2 regions of the Clostridium sp. CM041 genome follow, and region 2 is predicted to be linked to the other one. Evidence: riboswitches for the same ligand, from Rfam matches in the RefSeq annotation. Region 2 holds a riboswitch; the other holds the start of a gene.
What was found. Region 2 has a riboswitch for lysine ahead of ACWJJT_RS14165 (aspartate kinase). Riboswitches for the same ligand answer to the same signal wherever they lie in the genome.
Positions count from the first base shown of each region.

Region 1: linked by a shared signal. The riboswitch ahead of kal (3-aminobutyryl-CoA ammonia lyase) and the one ahead of ACWJJT_RS14165 (aspartate kinase) in region 2 are both predicted to bind lysine.

Region 1 is NZ_CM143648.1:1,989,359-1,998,475, forward strand. It holds gene kamB (lysine 5,6-aminomutase reactivase subunit KamB) at 1-51, opposite strand, end outside; gene kamA (lysine 2,3-aminomutase) at 89-1,342, opposite strand; gene kdd (L-erythro-3,5-diaminohexanoate dehydrogenase) at 1,485-2,522, opposite strand; gene ACWJJT_RS09315 (3-oxoacid CoA-transferase subunit B) at 2,535-3,200, opposite strand; gene atoD (acetate CoA-transferase subunit alpha) at 3,202-3,855, opposite strand; gene kce (3-keto-5-aminohexanoate cleavage enzyme) at 3,904-4,728, opposite strand; gene kal (3-aminobutyryl-CoA ammonia lyase) at 4,887-5,267, opposite strand; lysine riboswitch at 5,468-5,648, opposite strand; gene ACWJJT_RS09335 (cysteine-rich small domain-containing protein) at 5,770-6,021, opposite strand; gene ACWJJT_RS09340 (hypothetical protein) at 6,060-7,151, opposite strand; gene ACWJJT_RS09345 (methyl-accepting chemotaxis protein) at 7,495-9,117, opposite strand, start outside.
Region 2 is NZ_CM143648.1:3,004,835-3,013,951, reverse strand. It holds gene ACWJJT_RS14190 (manganese catalase family protein) at 1-601, shown strand, start outside; gene ACWJJT_RS14185 (sugar phosphate nucleotidyltransferase) at 1,206-1,943, shown strand; gene ACWJJT_RS14180 (glycosyl transferase) at 1,940-4,069, shown strand; gene ACWJJT_RS14175 (NAD-dependent epimerase/dehydratase family protein) at 4,101-5,066, shown strand; gene rfbG (CDP-glucose 4,6-dehydratase) at 5,079-6,152, shown strand; gene ACWJJT_RS14165 (aspartate kinase) at 6,372-7,571, opposite strand; lysine riboswitch at 7,719-7,890, opposite strand; partial or broken gene ACWJJT_RS14160 (cysteine synthase) at 7,947-8,090, opposite strand; gene ACWJJT_RS14155 (hypothetical protein) at 8,089-8,217, opposite strand; gene ACWJJT_RS14150 (S-ribosylhomocysteine lyase) at 8,201-8,653, opposite strand; gene ACWJJT_RS14145 (class I SAM-dependent methyltransferase) at 8,646-9,117, opposite strand, start outside.

The DNA of each region.
Region 1 (9,117 bases), 1.0 Mb from region 2:
TACATTTTTATTCATTCCTATGATAGAAACACTGTCATATTTTTGAATCATATTAAAAATGCTTGGGTTGTTTATGCTGTCCTTAATTTTACTCGTGATGTCCTCTTAGATTTCTCTCAAGTCCAGCTGGTTCCATAGACATTTGCTGACCGTTTAATAGCCCTGCTACTCCTACTTTGTGAACCTTTTTCTTTCCTTCGCAAACTTCACAGTTGCAACCTGAAGTATAACTAGTTGGTTGTTCATAAGTAGTTATAACTCCTTCAAAGTTTCTAAGCACTACTTTTTCAGGACTTTGAGAAATAATATAAGTTGGCATTACTGGTATTTTACCACCGCCACCTGGAGCGTCAACAACAAATGTTGGAACACAGAATCCTGAAGTATGGCCTCTTAAAGCTTCAATAATTTCTATTCCTTTAGATACTGGTGTTCTAAAGTGCTCAAGTCCCATTGAAAGATCACATTGATAGATGTAGTATGGTCTTACTCTAATTTTAACAAGCTCATGTACAAGGTCCATCATTATATGTGCACAGTCATTAACTCCTCTTAAAAGAACTGATTGATTTCCTAGAGGTACTCCTGCATTTGAAAGTCGCGCGCATGCAAGTTTTGCTTCTTCTGTAATTTCATTCGGATGATTAAAGTGAGTGTTTAGCCAAATTGGATGGTATTTCTTTAACATATCAACTAATTCTTTTGTAATTCTTTGTGGAAGAACCACTGGTACTCTCGAACCCATTCTTATTATTTCAACGTGTGGAATTGCTCTTAATTTTTTAATTATATATTCTAATTTATCATCTGAAACAAGTAGAGCATCTCCGCCTGATAATAATACATCTCTAATTTGTGGAGTATTTTTAATGTATTCGATTGCTTTATCTATTCTTTCCATTGGCATAGCACTATCGCTTTGACCTGCGAATCTTCTCCTTGTACAGTGTCTGCAGTACATTGAGCATTGATCAGTTATTAAAAGCAATACTCTATCTGGGTATCTATGAGTTAACCCTGGCACTGGAGAATCTGAATCTTCATGTAATGGGTCCAATAAATCAGCATGTGCCTGATGTAATTCAAGCCCTGTTGGTATAGCTTGTTTTCTTATTGGATCGTTTGGATCATTAGGGTCTATTAATGATAAGTAATAAGGAGTTATAGCCATTCTTAATGTTTGAACACATTTCCTAGCTCCTTCTTCTTCTTCCTGCGTTAATGGTATATACTTTTTAAGTTGATCCACGTCTTCAATTCTATTTTTAACCTGCCATTTCCAATCGTTCCATTGCTCATCAGTTACATCCTTAAATAATTCAAATCTTCTATTAACTTTCATATTAGTACCTCCATCGTATAATAATTTTTAATTTGATAATATGTAGTTGATATATCAATATGGTTTAGAGAGAATACAATATAACTTTATATTGTATTCTCTAAATCACAATTAAATCATCTTCTTCGAAGCTGAAATGTCATTAAACGTATAATTCTTCAAATACTTTTCTTAATGTTTCATTTTCTCTTAACTCTTCAAGGGTTATTTCAGCATGTCCTTTAGTGTATCCGTTTCCTACGATCATAGTAACGTCTTTACCTACACCTTCAGCTCCAAGAGCTGCTTTTGTAAAGCTTGTAGCCATTGAGAAGAAGTATACTATTCCGTCATCTTTCACTGGTAAAATTGATGACATTTCAGTATTTGGAACATTAACCATGTTTATTGCTACATCCACTTCACATCCATTGTTGTGCTCTAGAGTAGTATTCATTACATCAATAGCGTTTCTAGCATCTCCAATAACTATTTGCATTCTTAGACCTAGTCTTTTTAATCTCGCTTTCTCTTCTTCATTTCTTACAAGTCCTATAACGTTTCCTGTTGGTCCTACTCTCTTAACTGCTTCATAAGAGCAAATCATTCCTGATTTCCCTGCTGCGCCTAGTAAAAGAACCGATTGACCTGGTTTAACAAGTTTAGCAACTTGAGCCGGTGCTCCTGCAACGTCTAATGCTGCTAATGCTAGATTTTCATTCATGTCTTTTGGAAGTTTTGCATATAATCCACTTTCAAATAAAATAGCTTTTCCTTTTATTTCAACTCTATCAATATCTGGTTTGATATCAACAATTTTTTCTATTTTTAAAGGAGTTAATGATAGTGAAACTAATGTAGAGATTTTATCTCCAACTTTAAGATCTGTTGTTTCTTTTAAAGCTTCGCCTATTTTTTCAACTGTTCCAATAAGCATTCCACCTGAACCTGTTACAGGATTTTGCATCTTTCCTTTTTCAGATATAATTTCCATAATTTTAGATTTTATTTTTTCAATGTCATGTCCCGCTTCTTCCTCTATTTGAGTAAAGCTAGCTGAATCTATGTTTAAAGCCTGAACATCAATTAAAATTTCATTATCAAATATATTCATATCATTTGATATTTTAGTTGCTGGTTGTGGCAATGCACCTTTTGGTTCAAGTGACCTGTGAGTTCCGTATTTACATCCTTTGTTCATAATAAATTCCTCCTATACATCCATTATTTTTAGATTTTCTGATATTATTAACTCAGCTTCAGTAAGTGATTTAACTTCTTCAACTGTTGTATCTTTATGAATTTCAGTAAGTACAAGTCCCTTTTCAGTAAATTCCATTACTCCAAGTTCTGTAACTATAAGGTTAACTTGTGCCTTTGCTGTTAATGGTAGCGTACATTTTTTTAATATTTTAGGAGTCCCTTTAGCAGTATGTTGCATTGCAATAATAACCTTTTTGGCTCCTACTACTAAATCCATTGCTCCACCCATACCAGGAACCATTTTGCCTGGCACAATCCAATTAGCTAAGTTTCCTTCCTGATCTACTTCCAATGCGCCAAGAACAGTCATATCAACGTGTCCTCCTCTTATTAAAGTGAAAGACATTGCGGTATCAAAGTATGCTCCACCAGGAAGTATTGTAGTAAATTGACCACCTGCATTAGTTACATCCTTATTTTCTTCTCCTTTTGCTGGAGAAGCTCCCATTCCAACCATTCCATTTTCTGATTGGAGAGTAACATGTACGCCTTCTGGAATATAATTCGTAACTAATGTTGGAAGCCCTATGCCCAAATTAACAAGTTGTCCATCTTTTAATTCTTTACCAATTCTTTTTGCAATAATTTGTTTTGCAATCTTGCTATCTGTAATCATATTAGTTAGCCTCCCCTATAATATAATCAACCAATACACATGGAGTCACAATATTATTTGGATCTAAATCTCCAATTTTAACAATTTTTTCAGCTTCTACTATTACAGTTTCTGCAGCAGTAGCTATAATTGGATTAAAGTTTTTTGTTGTTCCATAATAAACTGCATTTCCAATTTCATCTACGACGCTTGCATAAACAAGTGCTAAATCTGCTTTAATTGGAAGCTCTAATAGATATTCTTTTCCTTCTATTGTAAGTTTTTGTTTTCCTTCTTCTATCATAGTACCAACTCCTGTAGGGGTAAGCACTCCACCAAGCCCAGCTCCCGCTGCTCTTATTCTTTCAATTAGTGTTCCTTGTGGCACAAGTTCTACTTCCATTTTTCCTTCTGTCATAAGTCTTCCCGTTTCAGCATTTGTTCCTATATGCGAAGCCACAACTTTTTTAACTTGACCGTTTACTACAAGTCTTCCTATTCCCCTATCTACATAGCTTGTATCATTTGCTATTATAGTTAAGTTTTTTACATTTGTTTCTATTAATAGATCTATCATCTTTTCAGGTGTTCCACAGGCTAAAAATCCACCTATCATTATTGACATTCCATCTTTGAGTAATGGCCTAACTTGTTCTAAAGATACAACCTTATTCATTTATTTTACCTCCTCTTATTTATCTTGAAGATATAACAATTATCAGTTTTATATTTTGTTTAAACCCAATATCTCTCTTGCTTCTTGTGGAGTGGCAATTTCTCTGTTAAGTTCTTTCGCAAGTCTAACTACTTTTTCTACTAATTCTCCATTTGATTTAGCTGGTATACCTTTTTCAATATACACATTATCTTCAAATCCAACTCTTACATGACCACCCATTACAATAGTCACAGCTGCCATTTGAAATTCAAATCTACCAATACCTGATACAGTGTAAGTACTTCCCTCTGGCACGCTTCCTGCCATAAATACTAAATCTCTTGGCGAAGCAGTTATCCCACCATTTACACCCATAACAAAGTTAAAATGCATTGGTGTTTTTATAAAACCTTTCTTTTGAAGTCTTATTGCCATGTCTACCATGCCCTTATCAAAAACTTCAATTTCTGGTTTTACACCCATTTCAATCATCTTTTTACCAAATTCTTTAATAGTGTTTTCAGTATTTACGAATACATCATCGCCACCAAAATTACAAGTACCTGCATCTAAGGTTGCCATTTCTGGTCCTAAATCAACTGGTTGTAATCTTTCTGCATTACTCATTCCCACAGCTCCGCCTGTTGATGGTTGAACAATTGCATCCGGACATCTTTCTTTAATAGCTTCAATACAAGCTCTAAATCTTTCCCTGTCTTGAGTAGGTGTTCCATCATCTTTCCTTACGTGTAAATGAATGATGCTAGCTCCTGCTTTATAAGCTTTTTCCGCTTCTATTGCCACTTCCTCAACAGTATAGGGTACATTTGGATTATGTTCTTTTGTAACTTCCGCTCCAGATATAGCTGCAGTAATTATTAATTTTTCCATGTGCTACCTCCTTATAGTGCTTCGTGGTGCAAAAATAATTACTATCTACCATAATATTTATGATAAGTTATGTATATTATGATAATTTTGCACAAACTTATTTAGCAACTAAAATATTAACCACTAGGTGAAAAAGTTTACATTAATTCTCTTGCATATTATTTTCTTTGGTTTTCTTTTAGAACTACGCAAGTTCCGCTTGCCTTACAAACTATTATTGGTTCTTCTAATACATCACAAGCTGAATCATTTATATCTGGTCTTGGTACTATAACTTTTCTTGCTTCGAAAATCATTTTTCTTGATGAATTCCCTACCTTCACTATTTCTCCAACAGCTTCTATATAGTCACCTGCATAAACTGGTGCTAAAAATTCTACAGCATCGTATGCTTTGAATAATCCTTCATCACCATCGTTCATAATTAAAAGTTCTGTAGCTACATCCCCAAATAATTGAAGCATTCTTGCTCCATCTACTAAATTTCCACCGTAATGTGCATCATGTGCACTCATTCTTAACCTTATTAAAGACTTCATTTTATTTTCCTCCTCGTTTATTGTAGTTATACATTTTGTAATTTTAGGAATTTTGTAAAAAACAACAAATCTGTGTTGTGTATCTTTTAGAAAATGCCTTATGTTAATTTATTTTGAAATAAAAAAAGGCACTGATTTTTCAGCGCCTTAATTAACCAAAGTACTAGGTCTATTAATGCAATGAAAAAACATCTTTTCATTACATAAATAGCTCTCCATAAGAACTCTTATGGCAGTGATAGAAATACTACTTTCTATCCCCAAGAATAAATTGAAGAACCAAAATATTCTTTCGGCAAACAAATACTTCATTTTTGACATTGGATGTTCATATCCTTATCATTCAAAAATTACCTCTTTATCTGCACCTCTATTTATGTGAAACTATTAAATTTTATTTTTAACTTCTTTAACTCTTACTTAATTATAATACGTAAACGTTTCAAATGCAATATTTTTTTAAAAAAATACTGCTTTAGTAAAAAATCTTTTTTCTTAGTTATTATTTTCCTTTTGCTTTATTTACTTCCACTATCTTGCTTACTATATGGTCATATCCATTTTCAGAATGCGGAATCATGCAATTTGAGCAATCTTTAACACCATTTACGAATTTTCCATTTCCACCACATTTCTCTAGAAAATATAGTGGACAATAGCAAAATAAACAATTAAATTTTTCATTATCTTTAACCTCATGGCATGGGAAATATTCACAATCTTTATTTCTAAAAAATTTATAATTATAATTCATTTTTAACCCTCTTTTAATATCTAGTTTAGTTCCGAATTCTAAAAAATTATCACATTATATATATCTATATCTTCTAATATTGTTTGTTCTAAAATAGATTCTTCAGGGAATTGCTTATTCAAAATTTGTTTAAACTTTTTAAGTTGCCCCGCAGAAAGTTCTGTTTGCTTTGGTAAATTATTTTTTTCCTTAATTATATTGCCTGCTTCTAATTTATATATAAATTTGTCCCCTATAATATTTATAATATTTTTATCATCAAATTTTAAATCTCCAGTTATGTCACTATTTATACTTGTCTTGTTTAAATCACTTATAGATTTTCCATCATTATTAATTTTAGCTACATTAATATAAGCACTTACTTCACCATTCGAATTCTTTGAATCTGAATTCCAACTTCTAAAGGCGATCATTTTACCATCTTTAGATATCACTCCATCATATATTTCCTCCTTATCATCTATACTTTCAAAAATTTTATTATCATTAATATACAAATTGGCTCTAGGTTTTGGAAATATATGAGGTGTAACGCTATAAAGAATGCTTTTTTTATTAATAATAATATCTCTTATGGTACCAACGCATGATATTAACTCCAATTTGTTTTTTATGTTATATATTGCATAGCCTGAAGCTGACGGATTAATATGACCCGTAATCAAAATATTTTCATTATCTATCCACTTTAGTTCAATAATTTGTTGAACGTCTTTATTATTTATATCAATCTCTGTTGATTTTTCAGTTTTAATATCATAAACAATTATGTGAGCCGGATTTATTTCTTTTTCTTCATTAAAAGACCTAAATACTATTTTGGTTCTATCTGGAGAAAGTTGTAATAATTCTTTTGAATTTGAATTATCTCCTAAAGATTTAATCTGTTCATTTATTTCATCATAAAGATAAACGTTATTGTCCTTCTCAAATGCTATCCTTGTTAGCTTAGCATTCTTTGCATTTTGATCCTTACTTTTAATTTCAGTTTCTTTACTAGATATAGTCTCTATATTTTTGTTGATTTTATTTAAATAAGCCCTCAGTGTCAATATACTTAGAGATAAACACATCGCTACAATGAGTAACTTTAATTTTTTTTTCGTTATTTTTTTATGTCCAGTCATAATTTTGCTCCTCGTTTAAATTCATAACAATTAATATTTTAAATCATTGAAACATAGATTATTATACTCCACTTATATTAGTGTATCAACTGGAATTTTTTAATGTTTTACACTGTTATTTATATGTTTACAATTTAAAAATATACAACATTTATTTTATCTTTAAGTTATGATTTTTTTATAAATATTAACATTGGTTTATCCGTACAAAAGTAATAAAAGGCATTAGTTTAAATTTAAACTAATACCTTTTATTACTTTTAAAATGACTTCCGCATTTATTATAGATACTTTCCATAAATTCTACCTAAACAGGTATCTATCTTCATTTTTAAATTTATTATTATTTTTTTACTTGATCATTGCTGCTAAACAAGTTCTTTGCCCATGCTAAAAATCCCTTCTTTTCTTGTTTTATCTCTACAACCTTTTTATCTTCCTTAGTTGTCACAGTCTTTACCTTTATCCCATCAGTTTTCATAACAAATTTAACTTTACCATCCATCTTATCACCTACACCTGAAAATGTACCATAATTATTAGATATTTTTACAAGTTCATCTTTCACATCAATAACATCTCGCACATCTCCCATTTTGCTGTCAATTTCGCCACTTATCTTTTGAATGCCCTCTTTATCGAATTTTTTCATATTTTCATCTAATTCTTTATTGCCATTTGCTAATTTATTGGCACCTTCTTTTAATTTTCCTGATCCTACAGAAAGTTCACCCACCGCTGAATTTAGTCTACTCGATCCTTCTGTTAATGGTTTTATCCCCTCATTGTTTAATTTTGTTAAACCATCTGCCACGCTTTGAGATCCTACCACTAATTTATTAGTACTTTCTCCCATAACTTTTGTTCCTGCACTTAAGTCTTCTGCTGCATTATTTAACTTATTCGCTCCACCTTCGAGTCCCTGACTACCAGTTTTAAGCTTTCCTGCAGCTGCTCCTAATTGTTCTGTCCCTTGCGCAAGTCCTCCTGCTCCATTAGCTAATTCACCAGTTTTATCTGATATTTGTTTTGTTGCCTTAGCTAATTCTTTTGACCCTGACGCTGCATTCTTTTGTCCTTCTTGAAGCTGACTCATACCTGTATCTACCTGCTGTGAACCAGTTTTGATTTTTTCTATGCCTTCTTCAAGTTCATTTAATCCTTGTAACAATTCATTGCCGCCATCCTTTAAAGCTATAAGACCCCCTTTTTCATTTTCTAATCCACCATTTAAGTTTCCTGCTACTTCACCTGTACCAGGGATTTCCCCAAGGAACCCAATAAGTCCCTGTAATTTTTCAATTCCTAATATTAAAGAATCAGTAGCTTTTATCTCTGACATTTTACCTTTTTTTAGTTTATCTATACCTTCTAAGCTTTGCTCTACTCCATTTGTTACTTTTTTTTGACCTTGCTGTAGATCCCCTGTAGAATTCACCATTGTATCTAGTCCCTCACTTAGTGATTCCATTTTAGTCGACACTGTATTAGTCCCTTCAGCTAACTTATTAGCTCCATCTGAAAGCCCTTTAGAACCTGCAACTAATTTGTCTGTTCCATATGCTACCTTACCTGCTCCATCAGCAAATGCTTTCGAATTTGCAGCAAATTCTACTGTACCTGATCCAAATTGCTGTGCTCCACTACCGAGTTTTCTAGTTCCTGCCTCAAATTCTTTTAATCCACCTGCCACCTTCTGAGCACCACTTTGTGCTGCACTTGTACCGTCGCCAATCTTTATCATACCAGTATTAAATCCTGAAACCCCAACGCCTAGCTTAGTTACTCCACCATTAAATAATGTCATATTATCAGCTAAAGCCTTTTGACCAAGGTCTAATTTGCCTGTTCCCTCAGCTAGCTTGGTACTAGCATCTTGTATGTTATTAATGCCTTTAGTTAAATCCCCTAAAGATGAGGCACTTTTAAACTCTTCCATATCAGGAAGTTCTGGAGTCCCTGTTAT
Region 2 (9,117 bases):
AATGCAGGAGCAAATAGGAGGAGGTAATGGAGAATTAAAGGCAGCTATGCAATACTTATCTCAAAGTTTTAGGGTAAAAGATCAAACCATTAAAGATTTATTTCTTGATATAGGTTCGGAAGAGCTAAGTCATATGGAGATGGTGGCAGAAACTATAAACTTATTAAACGGACATGATGTAAATTATGAGAAAGTTGAAGCTGGAGAAATTCAAACTCAAGTTCAATGTGGTTTAGCACCAGTTTTAGTAAATTCATCTGGTGTCCCATGGACTGCAGATTATGTAACCGTTACTGGAGATCTAGTTGCAGACCTACTTTCAAACATAGCTTCTGAGCAGAGAGCAAAAGTTGTATATGAATACTTGTATCGTCAAATAAATGATAAATTTGTAAGAGAAACAATAGATTTTTTGTTAAATCGTGAAGAGGCCCATAATGCTTTATTTAGAGAAGCACTAAATAAAGTAAAGGATACGGGTTCTAACAAGGACTTTGGTATAACTGAAGATTCTAGATTGTACTTCGATTTATCAACGCCAGGTAAATATTTTGATGCACCTAATCCAACAGCACCAAGTTTTGAAAATCCAAGAAAATAAAAAATATATATAAAAAAGAACATCGTAATGGTGCCCACTGAAAAACTAAATTTTAATAACAGTATTAAGACTTAAAATGGATTTTCCATTTTAAGTCTTATTTTTTATATGAGAGCATCCATAAGATCCCCACATTAATATTTGGAATTTCATTTCCGATATAATTTGCTAGTTGTGAGTTATTAGCTACCAGAGGAACTTTTAGTGTTAATGGAAGAATACTTATACTACTACCCGGTGAAAAATAGAAATAATAGTTACCAGTATTAGACTACATGAAATTTGCTCAATGCAATTATTATCTAGTGCTTTAAATATTAACTACTTTTAAATCAACCATCTATTTAACAAACTTTATAAATATATATGTGACGGATTAAGTAGTACTAAATATATTGTAACAACTTAAATCCTAATGAATAACATAGTACAAAATATATTATAATTTCAAATATCGAGTTATTAGTAATATAAAGATAAGCGTTTAGATGATGAAGATGTAGTTTACTTATGCAACTATTATTAGATCAAGGAGTGATTTTCGCTTGAAATATTCAATACTTCGGAGATATTGAAGAAGTGATAAAAATGAGGAGCGGTAAATATGAAAGTAGTTATATTATGTGGAGGTAAAGGGACCAGATTAGGGTCATCTACAGAAACTATTCCGAAAACATTAGCTTTAGTTTCTGGGAAACCAATTATATGGCATATTATGAATATTTATTCAAGCTATGGCTTTAATGACTTTATTCTTCCATTAGGTTTTGGTGGTGATAAAATAAAAGAATATTTTTGGAATTATGAGTGGAAAAACTCTGATTTCACCAAAGAACTAGGCAGTAATAATATTTCTTTTTTTAATAAGCCTGCTAACTGGAAGGTGACTTTTGTTGATACAGGAACTGATACAATGACTGGTGGAAGAATTAAAAAAATTGAAAAATTCATTAATGAAGATACTTTTATGTTGACCTATGGTGATGGATTATCTGATATTAATATAAATAATTTACTAAAGTTCCATAATGAAAAAGGACAAGCGGTAACAGTTACTGGAGTAGAAAGAAAGAGCCAATATGGAATTCTAACTGAAAAGGATGGTATTGCAACAACCTTTGACGAAAAATCAAAATTGGATGGCATAATAAACGGAGGTTTTTTTGTAATGAATAAAAAAGTTTTTAATTATATAGAAGATGACGATAAATGCATTTTTGAACAGGGTCCATTGAGAAACCTTGTAGAAAGTGGCGAATTGGCGGTTTATAGTTTCAAAGGTTATTGGACAGCAATTGATACTAATAAAGATCTAATTTATGCAAATGAGACATGGAAGTGAGTAAAATAAATAAGGAGGATATGGACGCAATTTATGCATTTTTTTCTAAGGGTAAATCTCGGTTTAATAAACATGAAAATGAAAATCATGATATAAAAAAAGATAATAAAAAGGATGAAAAAAGCAAAGACAAAGATAGTAAAAAATATAAAGAAGAATATGAAGAAGAAAATAAAGAAGAAGATATTGAAGACTATAGAGAATCAGATACAGAAGAATACAAACAAAAATGTTCCTTTTGTACAATAGTTAGCAAGGATTATTTAATAAAGACCTTAACTTTTTACTATTCACTTGAGAGGAATAGTGAAAATTTTCATCTATGGATTTGCTGTATTGATGATATTATCTATTCAACCCTTTCAAAGATGAATCTCAAAAATGCTTCTCTTATTCATTTGAATACAGTAGAGGACCAGCAACTGCTCGCTGTAAAAAACACGAGAAAAACAAATGAATATTGCTGGACATTGAAAGCAGCTGTTATTCGCTACGTGCTTATGAATTACAGCGTAAACTCAATAATATACTGTGACAGTGATATATTTTTCTTCTCAGATCCACAGATGGTATTTGATGAATGGGGTGAAGCTTCAGTGTTTTTATGTCCCCAAAGGGATCTTGAATGGGTTCACAAAATATATGGAAAATTTCAAGCAGGATTCATAGGTTTTAAAAAGGATATACAAGGATTGAATTGTCTTAATTGGTGGAATCAAAAATGCATTGAATGGTGTTCCGGGGAACCTGACTCTGAAACGGGACGATGGGGAGATCAGAAATATCTTGATAAAATCACAGAAATGTTTTCAAATGTAAAAATTTCAAGAAATCTTGGAATAGATGCTGCACCATGGAATACAATTTATAATAATAATTTCAATATTACCTCAAAGGATAATGAAGTCTTTATTGAAGGTGATAAGTTAATAGCATATCACTTTGCATGTCTTTCAATATTTAACGAAAATGACTATGACTTATGGACTTTTAATTATTTAGAAATAAGTTCTGCAATTAAGTCCAATATTTATATCCCATATATTGAAAGTCTAAGGAATACAATCAATGTTATAAGAAACAATCTTAATGAAAAAGTAGAGGGTTTATTTAATAAATCTGATTCTAAAGAAGCCCAGACATTATTTAAATACTCAGATCTGACGTTAGCCATGGCCCGCTATAACGATTTTTATAGCTTTTGTACTATAACTAGTAAGGCATATTTATTGCAAAGTATGTCACTTTATTCTTCGCTGAAGGATAAAATCGATAATTTTAATTTATTCATCTGCTGTATGGATGAAATTTCTTTTTCTGTATTAAGTAATCTGAAGCTTGAAAATACGATTATTATTAATGTTAGCGAAGTAGAGGATATGGAATTACTTCATGTTAAAGAAACCAGAAATATGCAGGAATATTGTTGGTCGCTTAAAGCACCGTTGGTCCTTTATATTTTAGATAAATATGCTATAGATTCAGTTATTTATTGTGATGCAGATATATTCTTTTTTTCTGATCCGATGGCGATCTTCAAGCAATGGAAGGATTATGATACACTAATTTGTCCTCAGAGGGATTGTCCGGAATTTGAAAAGGTACATGGACATTTTCAGGCAGGCTTTTTAGGTTTTAGAAACAGGAAAAGTAGTCTAGCTATTTTAAATTGGTGGAAGAAAAAATGTATAGAGTGGTGCTCAGATAAACCTGATATCATAATGGAGAGATGGGGAGATCAGAAATATCTAGATAAGGTTCCAAATTTATTTTATAGCATAAAAATATTAGATGACCTAGGTATAGATGCAGCTCCATGGAATCTAATTATTAACAATGATTACAAAGTTTACAAGGATAATAATACTGTTTTAATTGATGATCGAGAACTTATGGTTTATCACTTTGGCAGTATGAAAATATTTGATGAATCTGTCTTTGACTTATGGAAGCTAGATCCTTTGATTTTTAGCAAAGAAATAATTGATTATATATATATTCCATATTTAGATGCTTTATGCAAATCAATGGAAATATTAAAGTCATCAGGCCTTGTGGATCTTAAAGAATTATTTAGTAAAGAAGAGGTCACTAACGCTAAGAACCTGTATAGATTTCAATCGTAAATGTAAACCTTTCAACCTGGAGGTATAGTATATGGAAGAGGTTAGTCTTACCGGTAAGAGGATATTGGTAACTGGTGGATTTGGATTTATAGGCTCTCACCTAGTTAAGAGGTTATTGAATGAAGGCGCAGAGGTATCTATTATAGGAAGACAGAGCAGCCAAACCTGGAGACTGGAAGAGCAGTTAAAAAATATATCAATCTATGAGATTGATATAACTGACAGTAAAAAAATTGAAATTTGCATCAAGGATATATGCCCTGAAATAGTATTTCATTTAGCAGCTTATGGCGTAAACTCAGCACAAAAAGAATATATTAAAGCTGCAAACATTAATATTTTAGGAATGATTAATATTTTAAATTCATTGAAGGACACCGACTGCAAAAAATTCATTAATATGGGTAGCTGTGCTGAATATGGAGATAGGAAAGATCTTATGAAGGAAGATATGTATCCAGAACCTGTGAGCATCTATGGAAGTTCTAAAGCTAGTGCAACTATAATCGCTCATCAGATTGCCAGAGAAAATAATATAGATATTATAACCTTAAGGCCCTTTGGTATTTTTGGGGAGGGAGAAGAGAGACATAAGATTTTTTGTCATATAATACTGTCAATACTGGAAGATAAGGAGGTAAGACTAACATCTGGTGAACAATTACGTGATTACTGCTACATTGAAAACATAATTGACGGATTGGTTATGTCTGCTAAAAGCAATTTAAAGAGCAATATTTTCAATATAGCAAATGGAAGTCTTTTCCCTTTAAAATACTATATAGATCTTATATTTAAAAATATTAAAACAGATAGGGTCCCCTTATATGGGACAATAAAATACAGAAAAAATGAAATGTGGTCACCTGGTGCGGATATAAGTAAGATCCATACTGAATTAGGCTGGAGCCCTAGAATAAGCCTTGAGGATGGAATTGTTAAAACAATAAGGTGGTATGAAGAAAATAAAGATATGTGGATTAAGCATTTACCATAGGATGTGAAAAAAATGTTAAAAGACCTTGAAAATAATTATAAAAATAAAAATGTTTTAATAACTGGTCATACAGGTTTTAAAGGATCATGGCTAGCTATTTGGTTAAAAAAATTAGGAGCAAATGTTATTGGTTATGCACTAGATCCCGTCAGTGTCAAAAGCAATTTCGTTTTATCTGAAATTAGCAATGATATTGTTGATATAAGAGGAGATATAAGAGATAGCAAACATCTTAATGAAGTTTTTATGACCTATGAACCAGAGATAGTTTTTCATCTTGCAGCACAACCACTCGTTAGGTACTCCTATGAAAACCCTAAAGAGACCTATGAGGTGAATTTTATGGGCACTGTAAATGTATTGGAAGCGGTGAGGGCCAGTAAAGAAACAAAAGCTTTAGTTATTATCACTAGTGATAAATGTTACGAAAATAATGAATGGATGTACAGCTACAGGGAAATAGATCCCATGGGTGGTTATGATCCGTACAGTTCTAGTAAGGGTTGCGTTGAACTTTTGGTTTCCTCATATAGAAATTCTTTTTTTAATACAGCTGAGTATAAAAATCATGAAAAAATAATTGTAACAGCACGGGCAGGTAATGTAATTGGAGGTGGAGATTGGGCCATCGATAGAATTATACCAGACTGCATCAGGGCACTAGAAAATGATGAAGAGATTTTGCTTAGGAATCCAGGTGCTGTAAGACCCTGGCAGCATGTCCTTGAACCATTATACGGATATTTACTTTTAGGAACAAAAATATTAAAAAAAGATGTGGAGTTTTCTGGAGCTTGGAACTTCGGACCTGAAGCTCAAAATGTCATTACGGTTCAGGAGGTTGTCAGAAGACTTGTCAAAGAGTGGGGCAATGGAAGCTGGAAACCTTTAATCCTTAAGGGAGATTCATTCCATGAAGCAAGCTTACTAAGTCTTGACATTAGCAAGGCTAGATTCTGTTTAAATTTTAAGCCTAGGTGGGGCATAGATGAGACAATAGAAAAGACTGTAGAGTGGTATAGGAAATATAAGGATGAAAAGGTGATTGATATATGCGAATCTCAAATTAATGATTATTGTAGATAGAGCTCTCATTCTAGGTGCATTAATATCAATATGGAGTGAAACTTAGGGTTCTAAAAAAAAGAATAAATAATCTTTCCAATCAGATAATATTTATAAAATATTACAATTTTTAAGAGAAGTCCAAAATGGCTTCTCTTAAAAATTATTATCAGGGTCGTACTTTAAAGAGCCTTTAGGTAAATTATGTTTAATACTTAACTATCGTCTAACATGTTATATTTATAGATTAAATTCCTCTGCAACAACCTTTATAGCCTTTAATTTATCTCCAGTTTTAATAGCACAAGTAATTCTTATTTCTGATGTAGTAATCATTTTAATTTCAATATTGTTTTTGTTAAAAACTCTAAACATTCTAGCCGCTACTCCAGAGGTTGTCTTCATGCCTAGCCCCACCACTGAAAATTTAGTTATCTCTTCATCAACTATAACTTTATTATCTGCTATTAAGTTATCTATAATTTCTAAACTATCCTTTAAGCCTTCTTTAGGTATAGTAAATGATACACTTACCTTTCCATCTATAGGTGATGTTTGACTTATCATATCTATATTGATTCCTTTACTTCCTATAGCTTCAAATATAGTAGACAATATATTCACATCTTTAGGTATACGCTGAAGTGTTACTGCAACATCCTCATCACTAGTTGCTATTCCTGTTACTGGCTTATTTTCCATATTCATATTTTTTACCTCCTTAATTACAGTTCCTTTAATATCACTATTACTAAGCCCTACATATATAGGTATGCTATATTTTTGAGCAAGTTCTATAGACCTTGAATGCATTATTTGAGCTCCCAAACTTGCTAGCTCGAGCATCTCCTCATATTCTATTTCATCTAATTTTTTAGCTGCGCTGTATGCTCTAGGATCTACACTATATATTCCAGAAACGTCCGTATATATTTCACATCTGCCATTAAGCTTCACAGCTAAAGCAACTGCAGTAGTATCAGATCCACCTCTGCCGAGTGTTGTAATATCACCTTCCCCATTTATTCCTTGGAATCCAGCAACTATTACGATTTTGCCTTCTTTTAAGCTTTTTTTAATCCTGCCACCGTGTATATCTTCAATTAACGCTTTACCATATTGTCCACTAGTCTTAATCCCAATTTGGTATGCAGTATAACTTATGGCATCATATCCAAGTCCCTTAATTGCCATGGCGAGTAGTGCACTTGAAATTATTTCACCTGTTGATAATAGAACATCCAATTCTCTCTTATCTGGTTTTTCTCCTATACCTTTTGATAGAGATAATAAATCATCTGTAGTGTCCCCCATAGCAGATACTACTATAACTAAATCTGTATCTTCATTTTTCCTCTTTACTATACTTTGTGCAATTCCTTTAATTTTCTCTGTAGTTCCTACAGATGAACCTCCATATTTTTGAACAACTACTGCCATAATTAAATCACTCCTATTATTTATCACCTTCGGTGCTATTATCACCTTCGGTGAAATTTAGAACTTTATATATTGCTTCCAAAAAAAATAAATACAGCAAAGGAACACCTTTGCTGCATAAAATACATGTTTTTATACAAACTTCGTGTACCTTGTAGCTCACCACTGAAAAATCAGTGACAATTTTACATATATTATATGCAATCTCAGAAAATAATTTCACCAAATACATTTTCTTCGGCCATAGCTCCTTTTCTTATTCATCTTAGCCTGTCAGCTCCGAACAAGTACTCTTAGATACAGCACCTCTACCCTAGGTAGTTTACTTATTAAATTAGTTATTATATTATCACAGTATGTTTATAAGTACAAGCATTAATTACAGATGTTCTTACTAAAATGTCTATCTCCCCTCTCAGGCAGTATTGCAACAATGTTCCCACCTTCAATGGTTTCTCCAAGTTTTATTGCAGATACTATGGCAGTCCCTAAAGAACTGCCTACAAATAGCCCCTCTTTACATTGTATCCTTAATTGATAGCTGCAGTTTTGCGAAGGTATTTACACCTTCTTTTACACCCAAATTATTTAGCTTAATAAGTGGTGTATTTCCTATAATATTTAATATACTATTTATATATCTCACTGCTAATACCTCTACTAAGGACTAATTTTGCATATTCTTTTGCACCATCTAAGGAATGATCTCTATAATTTCCACATTGAACTTCATTGGCTGCCGGGATTTCCTCTGTTTCTATTACCTTTTTTAATCCATAATTTAGGGCTTTTATAACCCTATCTACACTGACATCATTCCATACGATCATGTAAAAACCTGTTCTACATCCCATAGGTGAAATGTCTATAATTCCGTCCATTACTTCTCTCATATATCCAGCAAGCAAATGCTCTAAAGTATGGATAGCTGATATATTCATAAACTCCTTGTTTGGTTGCATAAACCTTAAGTCAAACTTTGTTACTTTATCACCCTTTTCGCCTATCTTTACCTCACATTTTCGTACAAAAGGTGCCACAACCTTTGTGTGATCTAATGAGAAACTTTCAACTTTAATCATTTACCCTTACCTCCTTATTTGCTACTGCAATGAAAATGCCAGTTTCAGTATATTCGCCTTTGCTAGAATAACCTTTGCATCTTAAATCTGTATTCTCAATGTTTACTATATTAAACCCTGCATTAAACCCTGCGCCAGTTAACCACTCTTCCATCTGATTATTTGAAAAACCAAGCCATTCATCAAACATTTCAGTCCTTGCCCACTGCCCATTATGCTCTTCTACATCCGATATTATTAAAGTCCCACCTTTTTTAATTATTCTGTGCATCTCTTCAATAGCCTTTTTAGCATCGCTCACATGATGAAGAGCCATATTAATGAAGACCACATCTACAGATTCATCAAACAAAACCAAGTTGTCTATGGAGGATTTTATTGGATATACATTATCGAATTTTTTAGTTTCCATTAATTTTTTGGATTCTTTAAGCATATTTACTGATTGATCTATAGAAAACACA